DNA from 4 places in the Kosakonia sacchari SP1 genome. Region 1 is predicted to be linked to each of the others. Evidence: predicted binding sites of a transcription regulator. Region 1 holds the regulator's gene; each other region holds the start of a gene.
The links. Region 1 encodes CRP, which controls carbon source genes, mostly activating them, when cyclic AMP is high. Its sites were predicted from a motif close to ATGTGANNNNNNTCACAT; they were not measured.
Positions count from the first base shown of each region.

Region 2: a site for CRP is predicted at 3,604-3,621, ahead of C813_RS30655 (mannitol dehydrogenase family protein). Genes of this name have one in related genera too.
Region 3: a site for CRP is predicted at 3,619-3,636, ahead of C813_RS44300 (YjcB family protein). Genes of this name have one in related genera too.
Region 4: a site for CRP is predicted at 3,076-3,093, ahead of mlc (sugar metabolism global transcriptional regulator Mlc). Genes of this name have one in related genera too.

Region 1 covers NZ_CP007215.2:389,026-394,837, forward strand. Annotated here, with positions in the region: gene argD (bifunctional acetylornithine/succinyldiaminopimelate transaminase) at 1-1,101, shown strand, start outside; gene C813_RS24755 (YccS/YhfK family putative transporter) at 1,091-3,169, opposite strand; gene crp (cAMP-activated global transcriptional regulator CRP) at 3,216-3,848, opposite strand; gene C813_RS24765 (OsmC family protein) at 4,153-4,557, shown strand; gene C813_RS24770 (phosphoribulokinase) at 4,600-5,469, opposite strand; gene C813_RS24775 (YheU family protein) at 5,524-5,742, opposite strand; gene C813_RS24780 (hydrolase) at 5,739-5,812, opposite strand, start outside.
Region 2 covers NZ_CP007215.2:1,611,444-1,617,255, reverse strand. Annotated here, with positions in the region: gene setB (sugar efflux transporter SetB) at 81-1,262, shown strand; gene C813_RS30670 (YkgJ family cysteine cluster protein) at 1,259-1,513, opposite strand; gene yeiP (elongation factor P-like protein YeiP) at 1,677-2,249, shown strand; gene uxuA (mannonate dehydratase) at 2,316-3,506, opposite strand; gene C813_RS30655 (mannitol dehydrogenase family protein) at 3,713-5,179, shown strand; gene C813_RS30650 (CobW family GTP-binding protein) at 5,300-5,812, shown strand, end outside.
Region 3 covers NZ_CP007215.2:4,499,437-4,505,248, forward strand. Annotated here, with positions in the region: gene C813_RS44290 (EAL domain-containing protein) at 1-1,480, opposite strand, end outside; gene C813_RS44295 (GGDEF domain-containing protein) at 1,822-3,225, opposite strand; gene C813_RS44300 (YjcB family protein) at 3,753-4,034, shown strand; gene C813_RS44305 (hypothetical protein) at 4,339-5,466, opposite strand; gene C813_RS44310 (ABC transporter permease) at 5,552-5,812, opposite strand, start outside.
Region 4 covers NZ_CP007215.2:2,621,975-2,627,786, reverse strand. Annotated here, with positions in the region: gene C813_RS35375 (carboxypeptidase M32) at 1-497, opposite strand, end outside; gene C813_RS47535 (KPN_01571 family protein) at 631-723, shown strand; gene C813_RS35370 (MFS transporter) at 784-2,034, opposite strand; gene C813_RS35365 (LysR family transcriptional regulator) at 2,155-3,051, shown strand; gene mlc (sugar metabolism global transcriptional regulator Mlc) at 3,181-4,401, shown strand; gene bioD (dethiobiotin synthase) at 4,527-5,222, shown strand; gene C813_RS35350 (RHS repeat protein) at 5,319-5,812, shown strand, end outside.

The sequences.
Region 1 (5,812 bases):
GGTAAAGAGTACGTTGATTTTGCAGGTGGGATTGCGGTTACTGCGTTAGGACACTGTCATCCGGCGCTGGTGGAGACGCTGAAAACGCAGGGCGAGACCCTGTGGCACACCAGCAATGTTTTTACCAACGAGCCTGCTCTGCGCCTGGCGCGTAAACTCATCGACGCCACGTTTGCCGAGCGCGTGGTGTTTATGAATTCCGGCACTGAAGCTAACGAAACGGCATTCAAGCTGGCGCGTTTTTATGCATCTACGCGCCACAGCCCATACAAAACAAAAATCATCGCGTTCCATAATGCCTTCCACGGTCGTTCGCTGTTTACCGTAAGCGTGGGCGGCCAGCCGAAGTATTCCGATGGCTTTGGCCCGAAACCGGCGGACATTATCCATGTGCCGTTTAACGATCTGCACGCGGTGAAAGCGGTGATGGACGATCACACTTGCGCGGTAGTGGTAGAGCCTATTCAGGGCGAAGGCGGTGTTACTGCCGCCACGCCGGATTTCCTGAAAGGTTTGCGCGAGCTGTGCGATCAGCACAACGCACTGCTGGTTTTCGACGAAGTGCAGTGCGGCATGGGCCGCAGCGGAGAGTTGTTTGCTTATATGCACTATGGCGTGACGCCGGATATTCTGACCAGTGCCAAAGCGCTCGGCGGCGGTTTCCCTATCAGCGCGATGCTGACCACGCATGAAATAGCGAGTGTTTTCCACGCCGGTTCACACGGCTCCACCTACGGCGGCAACCCGCTGGCCTGCGCCGTCGCCGGAACCGCATTCGACATTATCAACACGACAGAAGTGCTCAGCGGCGTGAATGAAAAACGTCAGCTGTTCGTTAAGCATTTGCAGCAAATCGGCGAGAAATTTGACCTGTTTAGCGATATTCGCGGCATGGGGCTGCTGATTGGTGCTGAGCTGAATCCGCAATATATAGGCCGCGCGCGCGATTTCCTCTACGCCGCTGCCGATGCGGGCGTTATGGTGCTGAATGCTGGCCCGGACGTCATGCGTTTTGTGCCTTCGCTGATTATTGACGCGCAGGATATCGAAGAAGGGATGAAGCGCTTCGCGGATGCAGTGGCGAAAGTGGTCAACGGTTAAGGCGGCGGTTAAGCCAGATGCCGTGATGCGGGCGCTGACGCCATGCTACCGACGAAATGGTATGCATGGTGTTCAGGTGCCCAATAATCCGCTGTAAATGCTGCTCCAGTGTGCTCATTGGCCCATGCGTTAATGTTTCCGGGGCTTCGAGAATATTCACATCTCCGGATCCTCCCGGCCCGTCATACTCCAGCCGCTGCTGGCAGCGCTGCAGGGCAATTTCGCAGGATTGCAAATAACGTTGCGCCAGTTCCGGCGTCAACATCGTATGTTCGCGCGCCAGCGTCGTCATCGCATTGATATGCTCAACAATAAACTGGCTGTGCGTTACCCACAGTTTCATATCTTCCAGATAACGCGTATTGAATCCCGGTTCCTGCATCGCCTGGTTTAGCGAGTTGAACAGGGCGTTATGCGCCTGGTTCACGCGCATTCGCTGCCAGGCAAGCGGTGTGGGCTGCGGGTTATCGCTTAAGATCAGGCGAATCGCTTCCTGATCTGTTTCCAGCGCATCGTGCGCATTCTGTCGCAGTAAGCCACTTTGCCACTGCGGCCACAGCCAGACCATGCCGCCGAAGGCAATCAGGCAACCAATCAACGTATCTATAAGGCGGGCGACAATAAACTCCTCACCATTTAGTGTCAGCAGCTGCAAGGTGTAGACGGCGGTAATGGTAAAACCCACCATCGCCCAGCCGTAGTTTTTCCGAATAATGAGATAACTGACCAGCGTAATCATCAGCATCGCCGCCAGCGTAAAACCGAGTGGAACATGAAAATGCAGCGTCGCCCCGGCAATCACCAGCCCGGCAATGGTGCCTGCCGCCCGGTGGACAATGCGAACGCGCGTTGCGCCATAACCGTTTTGCGTGACAAACATCACCGTCATCATGATCCAGTAGGGTTTCGGTAAATGCAGGGCGCTGCCCATCAGGCTGGCGATACTGAGCATGACGCTGATTCGCGCGGCATTCCGCAGCGCCGCAGATTTCAGTGATAAATAGCTTTTCAGCGCCGGGAAAAGGGGCAAGCGCCGCTGCTTTTCCGCCATCAGATCGCGGGCATAGAGCGGGCGCTGAGTGCGCAAGACGCGCGCGATACGGCTAAAATGCCAGGCGCAAAACTGCCCAACCGGGTTATCCGGGTGCTGGCGGGCGATTTTTTCCAGCGCGCCAATCTGCTTATCCATGTTGAAGCGCGTGGGATAGCGGTGATAGAGAATGTCGTCTGCCAGCACGCGCAGACGAGCGGCAACGGTTTGTGCGTTCCAGCGGATCACCTGCTCGGCATGGGTTTGTTCCACCAGTTTTTGCACTTCTTCCGGCTGATGCAAACTCACCGAAATGTGCTCTTGCAGATCCAGCCCTACCTGGAAAACCCGCAGTAGCCGTTTGTAATCGTTGTGTTTATTGGCGGCCAGCATATGCAGTTGTTGATAGCACTGGCTTATCATATCCACCGCTTTTTGCTGGCGGGCAAGCAAAGGCGGCAGGGCTTTTTCCGGGTCGGCATGCTGCGTCAGCAAGCTGTATTTCGCCTCGCAGTAGTCTGCCAGTTGCCGGTAGAGCAGGCTGAGAGATTCGCGCAGCGGTTGCTCTCGCCACATCCAGAACCAGAACCAGTTGAACAGCCCGTACCACAACGTGCCCAGCGCATAGATAAGCAGCGGCTCCCATACCGGCATGTTACCGGCAAGGCTGAGCGTAAAGATGGCGGCAATGAGCGAAGCCGGGAGCAGACGGCCGTGCAGTGCGCTGATTTCGGCGGTTACGCCTAAAACCAGCGTCAGCCCGGTGAGGATCAGCGGCAATGGAAGATCTTTCGCCAGCAGTAATTGCACCGCCAGGCTGCTGCCGGCAAACAGGGTTCCGCCAATGATCAGGCGTTTGAAAAAACGTTTATGTGGCGTATCAAGCCCGGCAATGTTGCAGCAGGCGGGAACGAGGGAAAACAGCAGACCTTGTTGTAGATGACCCGAAACCAGACCAATGGCCACAGGTAAACATAACACCAGCGTTTGTCGCAGTGCGTAGTTGATTTCGGGGTGATAAATCAGCCTGCGCCACATGAGGGAAGAAAAACGACGCAGCGCGTAAGCTGCGCCGTTTTACAGATTAACGCGTTCCGTATACGACGATGGTTTTACCGTGGGCGGAGATCAGGTTCTGATCTTCGAGCATTTTGAGAATGCGGCCCACAGTTTCACGGGAACAACCGACGATCTGACCAATTTCCTGGCGAGTAATTTTAATTTGCATGCCGTCCGGATGGGTCATTGCGTCTGGCTGTTTCGCCAGGTTTAACAGCGTTTGCGCGATACGGCCGGTTACGTCCAGGAAGGCGAGGTTACCCACTTTTTCTGAAGTGACCTGCAGGCGGCGCGCCATTTGCGAGGAAAGACGCATCAGGATATCCGGGTTAACCTGGATTAACTGACGGAATTTTTTGTACGAGATTTCAGCCACTTCACAGGCAGTTTTAGCGCGTACCCATGCACTGCGCTCCTGACCCTCTTCGAACAGGCCCAGTTCACCGATAAAATCTCCCTGGTTCAGGTAAGAGAGGATCATCTCTTTACCTTCTTCATCCTTGATCAGCACTGCCACTGAGCCTTTAACGATGTAATACAGCGTTTCCGCTTTTTCACCCTGGTGAATCAGCGTGCTCTTCGACGGGTACTTATGAATGTGGCAATGAGACAAGAACCATTCAAGCGTCGGGTCTGTTTGTGGTTTGCCAAGCACCATGCGCGATTATCCTCTGTTATAAGCTGTCTCAGACACAGGATGAGCCCCTACGTCTGGGGTTGCAATCTAAGCTTCCCGCATCCAGGGAAGCGGACCGTCAGCGTCATCTGCGGTCTCTAAAGTATGATGTCATGCATACATGCGTAACATCCATTTATCTCTGTAGCATCCAGAGTGTTTTAGCATAGCTTTTACCGCCTGTCTCCTGGTGTCTCGCTTCAGCATGACGCAGGTCGCCTTCCGTTGCGAGTTTTGTTATGTACGCGTAATCTGTAAAGAAAATTGCCACTCCGGAGTGAAGAAAATGCAGGCACGTGTGAAATGGGTTGAAGGGTTAACGTTCCTTGGCGAGTCCGCATCGGGCCACCAAATCCTGATGGACGGTAACTCCGGCGACAAAGCGCCAAGCCCGATGGAAATGGTGCTGATGGCGGCGGGCGGATGCAGCGCCATTGATGTGGTTTCTATTTTGCAAAAAGGGCGTCATGACGTGACCGACTGCGAAGTGAAGCTGACTTCAGAGCGTCGCGAAGAAGCGCCGCGCCTGTTTACCCACATCAATTTGCACTTTATCGTCAGCGGTAAAGATCTGAAGGATGCGGCGGTTTCCCGCGCGGTGGATTTATCCGCGGAGAAGTATTGCTCCGTGGCCTTGATGCTCGAAAAAGCGGTGAAGATCACCCACTCTTACGAAGTTATCGAAGCCTGATGCGAAAAGCCCGGCGGCACGTGGCTGACCGGGCTTTCTGCATTATTTGATCTTTTTGCCTTCCATCAGCCGTTGCACCAGCGGCGTCATAATCAGCTCCATCGCCAGCCCCATTTTTCCGCCAGGTACCACCAGCGTATCCATATGCGAGATAAACGAGCCTTGCAACATCGCCAGTAACCACGGGTAATCAATCCCTTCCAGATTACGGAAGTGGATCACCACAAAACTCTCGTCCAGTGAAGGAATGCCTTTCGCGGCAAACGGATTGGACGTATCCACCGTTGGCACGCGCTGGAAGTTAATGTGCGTACGGGAAAACTGCGGCGTAATAAAATTGATGTAATCCTCCATCGAACGCACGACAGAATCCATTACCGCTTCACGCGAATGCCCGCGCTCGCTGGTATCGCGGACAAGTTTTTGAATCCATTCCAGGTTGACGATCGGCACCACGCCCACCAGCAAATCCACATGACGCGCGACATCGTTTTGCGGCGTCACCACGCCGCCGTGCAGACCTTCATAAAACAGCACATCGGTTGGCTCCGGCAGCGGTTGCCACGGCGTAAACGTGCCCGGCACCTGGTTCCAGGGAACGGCTTCATCGTAGGTATGCAGGTATTTGCGCGCCTGGCCTTTGCCGGTTTGACCATATTCGCTAAACGTCTGTTCCAGAAGGCCAAAATCATTGGCTTCCGGGCCAAAATAGCTGATATGCCGCCCAAGATCGCGGGCCTTACGGATAGCCATATCCATTTCCGGACGGGTATAGCGATGGAAGCTGTCACCTTCCACTTCTGCCGCGTGCATATTGAGCTGGGCGAAGATCTTACGAAAGGCGAGGCTGGTGGTGGTGGTTCCCGCGCCGCTGGAGCCTGTAACGGCGATAACCGGATGTTTGGCGGACATAGCAACTCCCTGAATAAACGATTATTTCAGTATAGCCAGCCGCCATGTACCTGTTCAGTCGTGGAACTGCCCGCGCGGCATTATATTGACCGTCTCGTGCAGTTCCGACCACACCAGTACGGCTTCGCCGCGTTGCAGCTGCCGTTTAACGTCGGCGACCTTTTGCTCAAGTGAACGCTCATGTTCACCATAATCAGTGCCTTCGCGCAAGACAAAGCTCTCAATCAGATTGTCCAACGTCTGCGCATCAATCTCTTGCCAGGGAATAATCATCGTCTTTCCAGGTAAGCGGATAACCAGTCCGGAATGCGTTTTTCCAGCCACATTTCCGGGTGGCGCAAGG
Region 2 (5,812 bases), 1.2 Mb from region 1:
TCGCAAATTTTACTTAGCAGGCTGTGTTTTTTTCATGCAGCGGCGTACACTCCGCGTCTCGCTATTGGATCTCATTTAACATGCAAAATTCTCCCGCCGCTGCCCGCCCCGGCGCTTTTGATTTCACCTCAACGGCATTCCTGATTGTCGCCTTTTTAACGGGGATTGCCGGTGCGCTACAAACACCGACGCTGAGCCTGTTTTTAACCAATGAAGTGCACGTTCGCCCGGCGATGGTGGGCTTCTTTTTTACCGGCAGCGCGGTGATAGGCATTCTGGTGAGCCAGTTTCTTGCCGGACGCTCAGACCGCAAAGGCGATCGCAAAACGCTGATTGTCTTCTGTTGCCTGCTCGGCGTACTGGCTTGTGTGCTGTTCGCCTGGAACCGTAACTACTTTGTTTTGCTATTTGTCGGGGTTTTCCTCAGCAGTTTCGGCTCAACAGCGAACCCGCAAATGTTTGCACTTGCGCGCGAACATGCGGATCGCACCGGGCGTGAAGCCGTGATGTTCAGCTCGATACTGCGCGCGCAAGTCTCCCTGGCGTGGGTGATTGGCCCGCCGCTGGCCTACGCGCTGGCGATGGGTTTTGGTTTTTCCATCATGTATTTGTGCGCGGCGGCAGCCTTTATTGTCTGCGGCGCAATGGTGTGGCTGTTCCTGCCAACCATGCGTAAAGAGCCAAAGCTGAAATCGGCGGTATTAGAAGCACCGCGTACTCACCGCCGCGATGCGCTGCTGTTGTTCGTGATTTGTACGTTAATGTGGGGTACTAACAGCCTTTATATTATTAATATGCCGCTGTTCATTATTGATGAGCTGCATCTGCCGGAGAAACTGGCAGGCGTGATGATGGGTACTGCTGCCGGGCTGGAAATCCCCACCATGCTAATTGCCGGGTATTACGCAAAGCGCTTCGGCAAACGCTTTCTGATGCGCGTTAGCGCCGTGGCGGGCATCTTCTTTTATGCCGGAATGCTGACGGTGCATACGCCCGTAGTGCTGCTTGCTTTGCAACTGCTGAACGCGATTTATATCGGCATTCTCGCCGGGATTGGCATGCTCTACTTTCAGGATTTGATGCCTGGCCAGGCGGGTTCAGCCACCACCCTTTATACTAATACCACGCGAGTCGGTTGGATCATCGCCGGTTCGCTGGCTGGCGTGGTGGCAGAGATCTGGAGTTATCACGCGGTGTTCTGGATTGCACTGGCAATGACGCTGGTTACGCAGGTTTGCCTGAGCCGGATAAAAGATATTTAAGGCGCGGTTTGTTGTTCAAGATCGAGCAGATAAACCATCGCCTGCTCGCGGTTTGCGCCGCACATGTCGCGGCTCGGTTGCAGCCCGGCGCAGACTTTTGGGCGCAGCGGCGAGCCGAATATTTTGCAGCGCTTTTGCGCATCAAGCTGAACGCAGGGCGTATTAGCAGGCTTCCCGTCGGGCATGCCGGGTATCGGGCTACTGATGGACGGGGCGGTACAGCAGGCTCCGCAGTCCGGGCGGCATTCCATAAACGTTCTCTATTCTCAGGCGCGCGGGGCTGCGCGTGCAGGGCGCAAGCTATCATCTTTTGCCCTCTGAACGCAAAACTCTCCGATTCCACTTGCCTGAAAAGTCCCTCGCGAGTAGTTTGTCGCGATATTTTTGTTATTTTCAATTTACAGGACCCTTGCAATGCCAAGAGCGAACGAAATTAAAAAAGGTATGGTGCTGAATTACAACGGCAAGCTGCTGATTGTGAAAGATATTGACATTCAGTCACCGAGCGCCCGTGGCGCGGCAACGCTCTACAAAATGCGTTTTTCCGATGTCCGTACCGGGCTGAAAGTGGAAGAGCGTTTTAAAGGCGATGATATCCTTGATACCGTGACCCTGAACCGTCGTTTTGTCGACTTCTCTTATGTTGACGGCAACGAATACGTGTTTATGGATAAAGAAGATTACACGCCGTACACCTTCAATAAAGAGCAGATTGAAGAAGAGTTGCTGTTTATTCCGGAAGGCGGTATGCCGGATATGCAGGTTCTGCTGTGGGACGGTCAGTTGCTGGCGCTCGAACTGCCGCAGACGGTGGATCTGGAAATTGTGGAAACCGCACCGGGTATCAAAGGCGCTTCCGCCAGCTCACGCACCAAACCGGCAACCCTGACCACCGGTCTGGTTGTCCAGGTGCCGGAATACCTGACCACCGGCGAGAAAATCCGTATTCATATCGAAGAGCGCCGCTATATGGGCCGCGCGGACTGATAAGCGCGATGCATGAAAAAAGCCACTTCATTGAAGTGGCTTTTTATTTTCCGACGATAAATCTAATTACAACAGATCGCGGAACAGCGTTTTCTTCAGCGCCAGCTCAACGCCACGCACTTCCGCCATCCCTTTCAGGCGACCAATCGCCGAGTAACCAGGGTTGGTTTTCTTACGCAGATCGTCAAGCATCTGGTGACCATGATCCGGGCGGAACGGGATCGGGCGCAAATCACCGGCTTTCTTGCGGCGCTGCTCTTCAGTAAGAATGGCGGCAACCACCGACACCATATCCACATCACCCTGCAAATGCGCGGCTTCATGGAACGTTTTCGGGTTATCTTCGCGGCAGGTGGAACGCAGGTGCGTAAAGTGAATGCGATCGCCAAACGTCTCGATCATCCGCACTAAGTCGTTATCCGCACGCACACCGTATGAACCTGTGCACATGGTGAAACCGTTATTGATGCTGTCTACCGCTTCTTTCAGCCACTGCATATCTTCAAGAGTAGAAACGATACGCGGCAGGCCGAGGATCGGGCGCGGCGGATCGTCCGGGTGTACCGCCATACGCACGCCCACTTCCTGCGCAACCGGCACAATAGCGCGCAGGAAATAGGCCATATTTTCACGCAGTTGCGCTTTGTCGATACCGTCATATTCCGCAAGGCGCGCATGGAACTGCTCAAGGGTATAGCCCTCTTCCGCGCCAGGCAGACCAGCGATGATATTGCGCGTCAGCTTTTCGACTTCCGCTTCAGTCATGGCGTTGAAGTAAGCCTGCGCCTGGCGCTGCTCTTCTTCGCTGTAATCAGCTTCTGCGCCTTTGCGCTTCAGGATATGCAACTCAAACGCGGCAAAAGCAATCTGGTCAAAACGCAGCGCCCTGGAGCCGTCCGGTAGTTCATATTCCAGATCGGTACGCGTCCAGTCGAGGATTGGCATAAAGTTGTAGCACACGGTATCAATGCCGCAGGCCGCCAGATTGCGAATACTCTGCTGATAGTTGGCAATCCAGGTGTCGTACTGCCCGGTATGAGTTTTAATATCTTCATGCACCGGAATACTCTCGACCACCGACCAGACCAGCCCTTTTTCCGCCAGCAGCGCCTGACGCGCTTTGATCTCATCAACCGGCCAGACCTGGCCGTTCGGGATATGGTGTAGTGCGGTCACGACGCCCGTCGCACCGGCCTGACGCACATCATCAAGCGACACCGGATCGTTCGGTCCATACCAACGCCAGGTTTGTTCCATTGCCTTACCCTCTACAAAGTTGTTATACCAATACACATAAACATATGACGACTACCATACATGCTTAATTGCGGCGGTCAAATCTTCCCACAGCAATGATTGATCCAGCTCACATTCCCCGGATAATTACGGCATACCAATTCTTTTTGCTGTCATATAACTTTACACTGCACATTGTTAATTATTGGTTAATCAGGTGTATATAGATGAAGACAATCGCCTCCGCAACGCTGCCCGCCAGCGTACAGCAACCCGAATATGACCGCACACAACTGCGCTCGCGAATTGTGCACTTTGGTTTTGGCGCATTTCATCGCGCGCATCAGGCGCTGCTGACCAACCGGGTGCTGAACGCGCAAGGTGGCGACTGGGGGATCTGTGAAATCAGCTTGTTCAGCGGCGATGTGCTCATGTCCCAGTTGCGTGAGCAGGAGCATTTATACACCGTGATGGAAAAAGGGGCGGACGGAAACCAGCCGATAATTATCGGCGCGGTGAAAGAATGTCTGAACGCGAAACTCGATTCGCTGCCCGCCATTATTGAGAAGTTTTGCGAACCGCAAGTGGCGATTGTTTCCCTGACCATTACCGAAAAAGGCTATTGCATCGATCCTGCCAGTGGAAAACTGGATCTGCAGCAGCCGCGCATCGCACACGATCTCCAGCATCCGGGCGAACCGCACTCAGCGCCGGGGATTTTGGTTGAAGCGCTCTCCCGTCGCCGCGAACGCGGGCTGCAGCCCTTTACTGTGCTCTCCTGCGATAATATTCCCGACAATGGTCATATTGTTAAAAATGCCGTACTCGGAATGGCGCAAACCCGCTCACCGGAACTGGCGCAGTGGATAGAGGAGAATGTAAGCTTCCCGGCCACCATGGTGGATCGCATTGTTCCGGCGGCAACAGATGAATCACTGGCGGAAATTGGCGAAGCGCTGGGCGTATTTGATCCGTGTGCCATCAGTTGTGAGCCGTTCATTCAGTGGGTAATCGAGGATAATTTCGTCGCCGGACGTCCCGAATGGGAAGTGGCCGGCGTACAACTGGTACAGGATGTGCAGCCGTGGGAGCAGATGAAGTTACGCATGCTCAATGGCAGCCACTCTTTTCTGGCGTATCTCGGCTACCTGGCAGGCTTCGCGCATATTAATGATTGCATGCAGGATGACATCTTCCGCACGGCAGTGCGCCGCCTGATGCTCCAGGAACAAGCCCCGACGCTGCGCATTACCGGCGTTGATCTCATCGCCTATGCCGATAGCCTGATTGACCGTTTTTCTAACCCGGCGCTGAAGCACCGCACCTGGCAAATCGCCATGGACGGCAGCCAGAAGCTGCCGCAGCGTATGCTGGACGGTGTTCGGGTACATTTGCAACGCGAAACGCCGTGGCCGCTGTTAGCGCTGGGCATTGCGGGCTGGATGCGCTATGTCAGCGGCGTGGATGATGCCGGTAACAGCATTGATATTCGCGATCCGCTGGCGGATAAAATTCACGCGATTGTGGAAACCAGCAGCGTCGATGAACGCGTAACGGCACTATTGGCGCTTAAAGAGATTTTCGGTAGCGACCTGCCACAAGACCCGACATTTGTTAATGCCATTAATGACGCATGGCAGATGCTTACCACCGAAGGTGCGCATGCAGCGGTGAAACGCGCACTCGGTAATTAACAATTTCTGCTACTAAAGCGGACGGTTAGTGCTTTTACGCCGTCCGTGCCCTTCTCTTTTCGCACTTTTTTCGCCAGGATCGTCAGTCACGCTTACATTTCGTTGACGCCTGGAGCACTTGTGACCAAAACCAACCTCATCACCGGCTTTCTCGGAAGCGGCAAAACCACGTCGATTTTGCATTTGCTGGCCAATAAAGACCCGCAGGAAAAATGGGCCGTGCTGGTGAATGAATTTGGTGAAGTCGGCATTGATGGCGCGCTGCTGGCTGACAGCGGTGCGCTGCTTAAAGAGATCCCGGGCGGGTGTATGTGTTGCGTGAATGGCCTGCCGATGCAGGTGGGTCTTAATACATTGCTGCGCCAGGGGAAACCTGACCGCTTGCTGATTGAACCGACCGGGCTGGGCCATCCCAAACAGATCCTTGATATGCTCACCGCGCCGGTGTATGAGCCGTGGATTGACCTGCGCGCAACGCTCTGCTTGCTCGATCCCCGCCAGTTACTGGATGAAAAAGCACTTCACAACGAAAACTTTCGCGACCAGTTAGCGGCGGCAGATATTGTCGTCGCCAATAAACAGGATCGCGCCACACCGCAGAGCCAGCAAGCGCTGGAGGCGTGGTGGGGCGAG
Region 3 (5,812 bases), 790 kb from region 1:
CACGTTTTAACAACCAGGTGACCTGCTCCGCCGTCTCGACCCCTTCCGCAATAATCTTCAGACGCAGGCTCTGCGCCATCTCAATAATGTGTTCAGCAATCAGATGGCTGGTACTGTTAGTCGTCAGCGTATCAATAAAAGATTTGTCGATTTTCAGGATATCGACATTCAGCGAGTACAGGTTGTGCAAATTGGAATAACCGGTACCGAAATCATCAATCGCCACTTCGTAACCCGCCTGGCGAAACGCCTGAATAACCGGCGTGGTTTTCGGCACATCAATAAACCCGCGCTCGGTCACTTCAATCTTAATCTGCTCGGCGCGCACCGCATGCATTTGCGCTTTATTGGCAATCAATGAGATCAGTCGCGAGGAGTGAAAATCAGCGGCGGAGAGGTTAATCGAGATATAAAGGTGCGGCACCATTGCCAGGAAATCGCCCAAATCGCTGAACAATTCATCGACGACATAATCAGTAATACGCTCAATCATGCCCTCTTTTTCTGCCAGCGGAATAAACTCCGCCGGGCTCATGACCGGCCCATTAAACCCCGGCCAGCGCAACAACGCTTCCGCGCCAACGCAGGTGCCATTTTTGATATCGATAATAGGTTGGTAATGAAGGCGAAGCTGGCGTCGGGTTAACGCCCGGTGGAGCATACGGCGTGGAGAGTTAAACTCCTGCCGTGTTCGCGACCATATTAATAGCAGAATAACGCTACCAATCACGCCCAATGGCAGCGTTAATGTGGCCTGGTGATAAAGCGCCTGAAAATAGTGGTCACTCGATGTCGAAACAATAATCGCGATCGGACGATTCTCCGAACGCGCAATGGTATAAAAGCGCTGACCTTGCTGGAATGTTAAATCGTCGGTGCGTAACAGCGTAGCTAACTTATCAAGATGGGCATTCTGGCTGACGGAAAAAAACTGTCGCGTAACGGTATCATAAATACCGTAAGCCAGATCAGTATTGTCTGATGCCACATCGCTGTAAGTGAGCGGATTAATCACTGCGACATAATTTCCGCGCTGCATGTACACCATCTTGTAGCCTGCGTAAAAAGGCGTATCTCGATAGTAATAAATGGCGATATCGGGCGCGCGTTTATAATCCGCTGGTGAAATAGCATACGATTGCGTGGGCGTTATTACGCTCGAACATAAAAAGTGGTCGCCACGAGCATAAATTAAATCCGAAACATACATGCTGCTGCGGACGATATTGAGCATGGCCGCGCGATGTTCCGGCGCACAAATTTGTCCGTGGTATTTTTCCGCCGCGCTGCGAACCGTATCCACTTGCTGGATAACGCGTTCCGTTTTATTTAGCGCTAACTGGGCAAACGATTGAAGCTGGGTACTCGTTTCTTTCACCGCACGAATATGCGCAAACCATAGCGACAACATCAGCGGTAGAAGAACTACCGTGATGAGCACGACGACGCTGAGCATCTTGCGACGCACGCTATGATTCATGTCCGCCTATATCCATGCATTTAAAGTGCCTTTTTAATGTTTGGCAGGATGCTTTGATAAACAGGTGATTACGTTGCATGAATCAAACGACATTAGCAACTGACTTTTCTCATTAAAAACCTAATATTTGGTTATGACCAAAATACGCGACCATAAAGCAAACTCAGAGTGTGCCCAATGTTTATATTAAGGAAAATATTAATCCATTCGTATGGGGGTGTTTTAAGTTAATACAACAGAGTATCGCTGATTAAGCTAAACTGGCCGCAGGATAAAAAAAGGTGCGCCATTCGGGTATTTTTTCATCTGTCGTTGAGAAGTCTTCATAATTTCTTCTTTATTTATAAAAAAGCGCCAACCACCACGGTTTTACTGCGCCCTGCACGTTTCGCATCGTACAAAGCGTTATCCGCAAGCGTAAGTAAAACTGAAGTATCGGACTCTTCACCGGTGACGAATACTAAACCAGCGCTAAAGGATAAGGCTATCTTTTCACCATTACTAAACAATGGATTTCGCGCCAGTGACGCGCGAATCTTTTGGCTAAAACGCAGCGCCATTTTACTGTCGGTATGCGGCATTAAAATCAGAAATTCCTCACCGCCTAAACGACCAAAAATATACGATGGATCGCAATGTTCGCGGATCTGATCGCAAAAATGGATCAGTGCGGCGTCACCCGTTAAATGCCCCCAGCGATCATTGATATTTTTAAAATAATCCAGATCCAGCATCAGCAGGCTGAAGTGGCTGCGCGGCTCGTCCGGCCGACACGACACCAGCGCCTCTTTTAACTTCCGCAACATAGAGAAACGATTATAGCAGCCAGTCAGATCGTCAATGGTGGCTTTCATTTCCAGCTGCCGCTCCGCTTTTTTACGCTCGGTAATATCAAGCCCGATGCTGAGCACCGGGTGATCTGGCAGTTGAATATTCGACCAGAGTACCGTCAGTACCTGGCCATCACGGCGTACCGGGTGCCATTCGTGCATGTCGACGCCCGGCGATGTATTAACCGACGCGCGAACTTTTTGCCGAACCTCGGGATCGGGGAAAAATAACGCTAATGGATCGGCCTGCTGATTGAGCTCATTGATGCTCCAGCCAAATACGCGTTCGCACTCACCATTCCATAATACGCAGCGGTTACTTTTATCAAAAGAGTTCATTAAAACCGGGGCGCGTTCAAATAGTGCTTTATATTGTGTCACTATGCGCTGCATCTCTTTTGCTGTGCGTTCTCTGGCGACAATTTCAGCAAGATAGTTTTTTAGTTTTTCGACCAAAACAATAACGACATTTTTCACAATAGATAAAGAGCTCAAGGGCTGAGGAAATGCCAAAAAGAAATAACCTTCGAGCCCCGACTCTTTATAATTTAACTTACACAAAATACCGCTGCGTAATTTTCTAGCCGATATTTCTTGATGCGGAAATAATAAATCGCCGGCATGCCGCCGCCAGCAAATGACTCGCCAGGCGCGCTGATGTCGTTGCAGTTGAGACTGCTCAAGGAAGGTTTGTACATCCTGCAGCGTGCAGCCCGGCGTACCAGCGCTGACGAGCTGCCATGCGTCATCCTGCCGGATAACCACCCAAGCAAGTGTGGATCCAAGTGCCGCATTGATTGCGCGTAATATCTCTTCCATTGAACGTTGCGCGGTGAGCCAGGGCATCAACCTTACCAGAACCGACAACGCCGCATCGGCATCCTCCGGCGGCACGGCGGAATTTTCTATTTTCATATTTTTTCATTCGCAGGTTATAAAACGCGAAACCAGCTTCAAATGATGTCATCAGGAAAAAAGAAGAGGCGGCCATCAATTCAGTTAGCGCAACTGCACGCGCAAATATCTTCTTCACGCATGAAAAACGTGATGAAAAAGAATATATCGATAAAGATCAAAACCCTGAATCATCATTCACAGGCTAATAAGATTTTCCTCAAAAGCATAATATATGCGACACAAGCTGTAAACGTTGTGGCAATTAGGATGCTAAATATCACTCAAATGTATTAGATGGAAAAAACATTAATCCCTCCGCACGCATAAATATATCGGCAGTATATTTACGAATGAAACACAGCTATCACGATGCAAAAAGCACGCTTTTTGTACTGGCGAATAAATCAGCAAATGTGATATAATTCACATATTCTTGAAACGAAAAACACCGTTTCAATTCGTTGTGTTATTCGCGGATCTTCAGCATTGCCACTCGCGCAGTGTGCTTATCCGCCTGGTATTCGGTTCTTTCTGAGGATGGTTTGATGGCTACCTTTACCGCCAGCGTTGTGCTTCTCCGCTGGCAGTTACTGAGTGCAGTGTTGATGTTTATGGCCAGTACGCTGAACATTCGTTTCCGTCGTGCTGATTATATTGGCCTGGCGGTGATCAGCAGCGGCATGGGCTTAGCGGCAGCATGCTGGTTCGCTACCGGTTTGTTGGGCATTACGGTGATGGATCTCGCCACGACCTGGCACAACCTGCTCGTCGTTATGGAAGAGATCGCGCAAAAAGCGCCACCCGAGTGGCCGATGATCGTAACGTGATTGTTTAAAGCGCCTGCGGGCGCTTTTTTATTTCCTCGGGTGTTCGTTTTTCTACGCAATGCACTTTCGCATAAAAATAAACAACATATCAGCGCCAGTCGCCGATCTTTGCCGCCCGTGGTAACCGCATAAAGAGACTAGCATCCCTTCGCTTTCAACACTGTTCGGGCGGAGAAGCCGCATTTGATTACCTGCGGGCTCGCTAAGCAGGAACGCCCACTTGCCGAGCCAGGGCGTAAAAAATATAGATGCCCGATAAGACTCTGCTTAGCGGGCATCTGTGTTTTACGTCAGCACAACGATTTTACTCAAGGATGCGAGCTTCCCATGGTCGCCAGAGCGGATGGAATTTTTGCGGTTGGTAGTGCGTCGTTTCGCGCTCGCCGAAATGGAACAGTGCATCCATCTCATTTTTGATGACGACAATATTGGAACCATCCGCGCGCCCGCCAATGGTCACCGAACCGTGATAGCCCTTTACCGGCACGCCGGTATAATTCGCCAGTTTTTGTGCGAAAGCATCAATCCCGCCCTCGCCACTGTGGCAGCTTAAACAGCGGATATTTTTAAACTTCACCTCCCCGGCAAGCTCCAGCGTATCCATTGCCACATCAAACGGCGCTTTAACTCCACCGGCGACTTGCAGGCCCGTGGTGCTGTCACCCTTTGGCGTAAACACACCGTGGCCGATGATATTCAACCGCGGTTCGCCTTTATAGCTGTCGGTGAAAAACATATACATATTCGGATCATTTAAGGGGCCGTCGCGACGCACAATATTGATTTCACCGGATAATGTCACCGCTCCCATTTCTTTCTCACCCACATCGTCGCCCACTTTGGCAATTTCAGCGAATTGTTTGATGTTGAGTTTTGATGACGCCATGGGATCGGAAAAATTTTTTCCTCCCGCTTGCGGTAATGAAACATGCAATACGTCCGGGCCAGAGGCGTCAGGTATGGCGTGGCTTAACGGCTTACTGGTGGAAACGTTCGCTTCCGTAGCTGGATTTAATGGCCTTGCCACCGCCATTTTCGACTCCGCAATAGCGACGTTGATTTCACCGTGCGGACCTTTAGCTGTGCCAGAAGGTCGTTCAGTAAGCCGCGCCGCGCCCGCACCGGGAAGCGATCGCACTCCGCCCGGGAATTCCGGCAGCGGCCCGCCCAACACCGCGCCGAGGAAAATCTCCTGCAAACTTTCCCCCAGCGTGGGCAACGGTATTTTGCCTTCATCTTTGGGTACGCGGGAAAGATCGGCCTGTTTATCACCAGTTCGCCATGAATAATGCCGCTGCTGAAACGCCTGGAAAGTCTCCTTTGCCGGCGTATAGGCAGGCTCTAGCTGCACCGCTCTGAGCGTTTTGTCTGCGTAAGGCGAAATATCATAGGGTTTAAAAACATCAATTGCTGCCGGGCCTTTAATGTCCATGCGCGCACCTTTAATAGGGGTTGTCTGGCGTCATTGCCGTTGATTAAGTGGCTCGATGGACGACTTTCGCGGCGTTAAGGTGCAATTATTTCCCCAGTTTCGACAGCATTTCCGGGCGCATAAATTTATGGATAACCAGCATAAACAGCACCGATGGCACCAGCAGGATCAGCGCGGTGATAGATGATACCTGATAGTTGCCCGACATACTGGCGGTATAGAGCAAAATGGGCAGAGTGGTGATATCAGGCGCGCCGACAAAAAAGGTGGCGGTAAACTCATCCAGCGATTCCAGGAACACAAAAATGCTCGCGGCAATCAACCCAGGAGCGGCCTGCGGCAAAAT
Region 4 (5,812 bases), 2.2 Mb from region 1:
CTGGTCATATCCGGCTCGAATTTATCCAGCAGCGCATCATACGGGGAACACCCTTTCGCGGCGGCCCGCAGTCTGGCTTCTTCGCGTGCCAGTTTAACCACCTCTTTCAGGTTGGCGGAAAAACCAGCCCAGTCATTGGCGGGGCGCTGCGTGCGCCAGGCGTGCTCACATTTGCTACCCGCCAGCGACTGCGCTTCAACCAGCGATTCCGGCAGCAATGCCGCTTCCTGATAGTGCCGCTCGATTTCGCGCAGGTTGGCCTGCTCAATATCGTCCAGATCTTCTTGTCGTGCGTTGGCGATCCACTCGCCAACTTGTTTGTCGGTCAGGATCTGGTGGCGCAGGACGCTTAATTCTGCCAGCGCTTCGCCGCGTGCGGTACTACCGCCTGGCGGCATCATGGCAAACATATCCCAACTGGCAATCGAAGCGAGGTGTGAAAAGCGCGACAGGCGCAGGAAAGTGCGGGTGAGCTGGTGATAGTTGTGCTTGTCCATAATGCCTCTGATTTTTAGCGTGTGATCGTGTAACCACCTAAAAGTAGTAGTTATTCAATACATTTCCTGAACTGTACCATAATAGGAATAATCTGTTTATTTAACCAATGCCAACGCGTAACGCAGTAATATTATGAATCCATTCGTCTGGGTAATATTTGCTCTGCTGGCGCTTGATGCGGTGCGGGAATTAATGGGCACGGCGTCGATTTTGAGTCTGTTTTGACACACACGAGCAAAAAGTAAAAAAAGCCCTGCATGCGCAGGGCTGTTGATTATCGCAGCATTAATGCAGGCGAGAGTGGAGCCTGCTTCCCACCAGGATGGCAATCACCAGCATGGCCGCGATAAAACCGCCGACGCCGTTCCAGCCATAGCTGTGCCAGAACACCCCGCCTAATGTCCCCGCCACGCTGGAACCGAGATAGTAGCTAAATAAGTAGAGCGACGAGGCCTGGCCTTTGGCGCGTCGCGCGCGTGGGCCAATCCAGCTGCTGGCGACGGAATGGGCGGCAAAGAAGCCTGCGGTAAACAGCAGCATACCGATGAAAATTACCCCCAGCGTTGAGAACAACGTAAGCAACAGCCCCAGCAGCATGATGGCGGTAGCACCGACCATCACCGGCCCGCGCCCGTATTTATTGGTCATCATCCCGGCTTTCGGCGAACTCCAGGTGCCCGTCAAATAGGCGACGGAAAGCAGACCCACCACCGCCTGGCTCAGCGTCCACGGTGATTGCATCAGACGGTAACCGATGTAATTAAACAGGGTGACAAACGAGCCCATCAGCAAAAAACCTTCCAGGAACAACAGCGGCAATCCCTGGTCGCGCCAGTGCAGACGGAAATTGATAAACAGGGTTTTTGGCCGCAGCGAGGTCGGGCGGAAATGGCGTGATTCGGGCAAGATCCGCCAGAACATCAGCGCGGAAGCCAGCGCAAAACAGCCAATCACCGCCAGCGCGATACGCCAGTTAAAAAAGTCGGTAAACACGCCGCTCAGCAGGCGTCCGCTCATCCCGCCAATAGAGTTTCCGCTGATATACAGCCCCATCGAGAAGGCAACAAAACTGGGGTGGATCTCTTCACTTAAATAGGTCATGCCAACGGCCGCAACGCCGCTCAGCGATAAGCCAATCAATGCGCGCATCACCAGGATGCCGTGCCAGCTGGTCATCATTGTTGACAATAATGTGCAGCACGACGCCAGTAGCAGCGCGGTAACCATCACTTTTTTTCGTCCGATGGCGTCAGAAAGCGGGCCGGTAAACAGCAGACCAATCGCCAGCATGGCGGTGGATATCGAGAGGGAAATACTGCTGCTGGCCGGAGAGACGCCAAACTCCTGCGACAGCACCGGTAAAATGGGTTGCACACAGTAGAGCAAGGCGAATGTCGCTAACCCGGCGGAAAAGAGCGCCAGCGTGACGCGCATAAATTGGGGAGTACCACGTTTAATAAATTGTCCCGGCAAAGAGACTGGTTTTTCGTCGACGACGCTTGCCGGCCCGGTGTCAACGGTTGTTGTACGACTCACTGGAGATCCTTAACGTTTTATACCCGTGATTTTGGTGACGGGCTTACCACGTCGCTAAGGGTATGAAAGCGGTAATATTCTGTCTAATATATTAATAATCTCAAATAATATGTTTTAAGTATGAATATTGAACTGCGTCATTTACGTTACTTTATTGCCGTTGCCGAGGAGCTGCATTTTGGTCATGCGGCGGCGCGGCTGAATATCTCGCAGCCGCCGTTAAGCCAGCAAATCCAGATCCTTGAACAACAAGTTGGTGCGCGCTTGCTTGCCCGTACCAACCGCAGCGTGTCGCTCACACCTGCCGGGCGGCAGTTTTTGGCGGATAGTCGGCAAATCTTAAGCCAGGTCGATGAAGCCGCCGCACGCGCCATGCGCTTGCATCAGGGGGAAACCGGGGAACTGCGCATTGGTTTTACCTCCTCCGCGCCGTTCATAAAAGCGGTCTCCGACACGCTCTCTTCATTTCGCCAGCGTTACCCGGATGTACATATCCAGACACGCGAAATCAATACCCGTGAACAGATCTCGCCGCTCAATGAAGGGTTGCTGGATTTGGGGTTGATGCGTAACACGCCGTTGCCGGAGACGCTGGCCTGGGAGGTGATTCTGCGCGAGCCGTTGCTGGCGATGATCCACAAAGATCATCCATTAGCGGCGCGTTCGGCGGTGTCGCTGGTGGAACTGGCACAGGAGCCGTTTGTCTTTTTCGATCCGCATGTCGGTACTGGTCTGTATGATGAGATCCTCGGCCTGATGCGCCGTTATCAACTGACGCCAACTATTACGCAAGAAGTGGGCGAAGCGATGACCATTATCGGCCTGGTAGCGGCCGGATTAGGGGTGTCGATATTACCGGCATCATTTCGGCGTGTGCAGCTAACGGAAATGCGTTGGGTGCCGATTATTGAAGCGGATGCGGTATCGGAAATGTGGTTAGTCTGGTCAAAACATCATGAGCAGGGCAGCGCGGCTGCACGCTTTAAGCAGCAGTTGATTGCCGCCGCTGACGGATAAATTTTGCGCATAAGTCATTGCAAAATGTGCTGTAAATCACACGCCGGGGTAAATATTTGACGGCGACCAGTGAAGTGTTTCACCATAGCCGAACGTTTATTTCGAAGCGTGAAAATAAGGGAGTCAGAGGTGGTTGCTGATAGTCAGCCTGGGCATATTGATCAAATAAAGCAGACCAACGCGGGGGCGGTGTACCGCCTGATTGATCAGCTTGGCCCGGTGTCGCGCATCGATCTCTCACGCCTGGCGCAACTCGCCCCGGCCAGTATTACGAAAATTGTGCGCGAAATGCTCGAAGCCCACCTGGTGCAGGAGACGGAAATCCAGGAACCTGGCAGCCGCGGGCGTCCGGCGGTCGGGCTGGTGGTCGAGACCGAAGCCTGGCACTACCTTTCTTTGCGCATCAGCCGGGAAGAGATCTTTCTTTCTTTACGCGATCTCAGCAGCAAGCTGGTCGTGGAAGATCGCCTTGAGTTACCGCTGGTGGCTGAACTGCCGCTGCTGGACCGTATTATTCTGCATATTGACCGCTTTTTTACCCGCCATCAGAACAAACTGGAACGTTTGACCGCCATTGCGATTACGCTGCCCGGCATCATTGATACCGAAAACGGTATCGTTCATCGCATGCCCTTTTATGACGATGTTAAAGATATGCCGCTGGGTGAAGCGCTGGAAAATCACACTGGCGTGCCGGTGTATGTCCAGCATGACATCAGTGCGTGGACGATGGCCGAAGCCTTGTTTGGCGCGTCACGCGGGGCGCGGGATGTGATTCAGGTGGTTATCGATCACAACGTTGGGGCCGGGGTGATTACTGACGGGCGCTTATTGCATGCGGGAAGCAGCAGCCTGGTGGAGATTGGTCATACACAGGTCGATCCCTATGGCAAACGCTGTTATTGCGGCAACCATGGTTGCCTTGAAACCATTGCCAGCGTCGAGAGCGTGCTGGAGCTGGCGCAGTTGCGCATGAGCCAGTCAATGAGTTCGATGCTGCACCAAAAACCGCTGACTGTGGAATGGCTCTGCCAGGCTGCGCAGCAGGGCGATTTATTGGCTAAAGATATCATTAGCGGCGTGGGTGCGAATATTGGTCGCATTCTTGCCATCATGGTGAATTTGTTCAACCCGCAAAAAATACTGATTGGCTCGCCGCTCAGCAAAGCGGCAGACGTGCTTTTTCCCGCCATTGCCGCGTGCATTCGCCAGCAGGCATTGCCCGCGTATAGCCAGCACATCAGCGTAGAGAGCACACAATTTACCAACCAGGGCACCATGGCCGGTGCGGCGCTGGTAAAAGACGCGATGTATAACGGATCCTTACTTATCCGTTTGTTGCAGGGGTAACATTTTTACACTGTTGCCATAAAAATTGCGCTACCTCAATCTTGCCCCCTGGCAGTTACCTTAGACTTTCCCCACTGAATTATTTTCCTGGTTTATATTTTCGTAGAACAACGGTGGGATGAGTGATGCTTAAGCGTTTCTTTGTAACGGGTACAGACACTTCTGTCGGGAAGACAGTGGCGTCCCGCGCGCTACTCCAGGCGCTGGCAGCCAGTGGTAAAACGGTGGCAGGTTACAAGCCTGTTGCCAAAGGGAGCAAAGAGACGCCGGACGGGCTGCGCAATAAAGACGCGCTGGTGCTGCAAAGCGTTTCGTCACTGGAGCTACCTTACCAGGCGGTCAACCCCATCGCATTAAGCGAAGAAGAGAGCAGCGTCGCGCACAGTTGCCCCATCAATTACACCCTGTTGTCGAATGGTCTGGCTGATCTGTGCAATCGCGTCGATCACGTGGTTGTGGAAGGCACCGGTGGCTGGCGTAGCTTAATGAATGACTTACGCCCGCTTTCGGAGTGGGTGGTGCAGGAACAGATGGCGGTGGTGATGGTGGTGGGTATTCAGGAAGGGTGTCTCAACCACGCCTTGCTGACCGCGCAGGCCATCGCCAGCGACGGCTTGCCGCTGATTGGCTGGGTGGCGAACCGCATCAACCCCGGCCTTGCGCACTACGCCGAAATTATCAACGTACTGAGCAAAAAACTGCCCGCGCCGCTGGTCGGGGAGTTACCGTATCTGCCGCGCCCGGAACAGCGCGATTTGGCGCAGTACATCAATCTGCAAATGGCGACCGGCATGTTAGTTGCCGACCGTATTCTGGCCTGACGCGGGCCGTTCGCTTACAACCCGCTATTCCTGTTTCTCCGCTTATACTCTTTATTGCATTTGATGCAAAAGTAGGCAATTTAAGCGGAGGATCTTATGAGTACATCCCTTTACAGTAAAACCCCGTCCGTCACGGTGCTTGATAACCGTGCTCTGCTAGTACGCGCTATCGCGTATCACCGCCATCCGGACACCCTGGACATCACCGATGAATGCATCACCCGCCATCAGTTTGATGCGCGCGGTCTGCCGTCACAAAGTGCTGACCCGCGTCTCTATGCCGCCGGGCTGGCGAATTTCAGTTATCTCAGCGACCTGAACGGCACGGCGCTACGCACGCAGAGTGCGGATGCGGGTACATCCGTTGCCCTGAATGACGCCTCCGGGCGGGTTTTTTTACAGGTCAGCAATATTGGCGAGGGTAATGAACGCAGCGCCGCCGTGACCCGCACTTTTCAGTATGAAGATGCCAGCCTGCCGGGGCGGTTGCTCGGCATTACTGAGCAGGCTGCCGGGGAAAACGCACGCGCCACCGAACGGTTTGTCTGGGGTGGTCATTCCGCAGATGAACAGAGCCACAATCTTGCCGG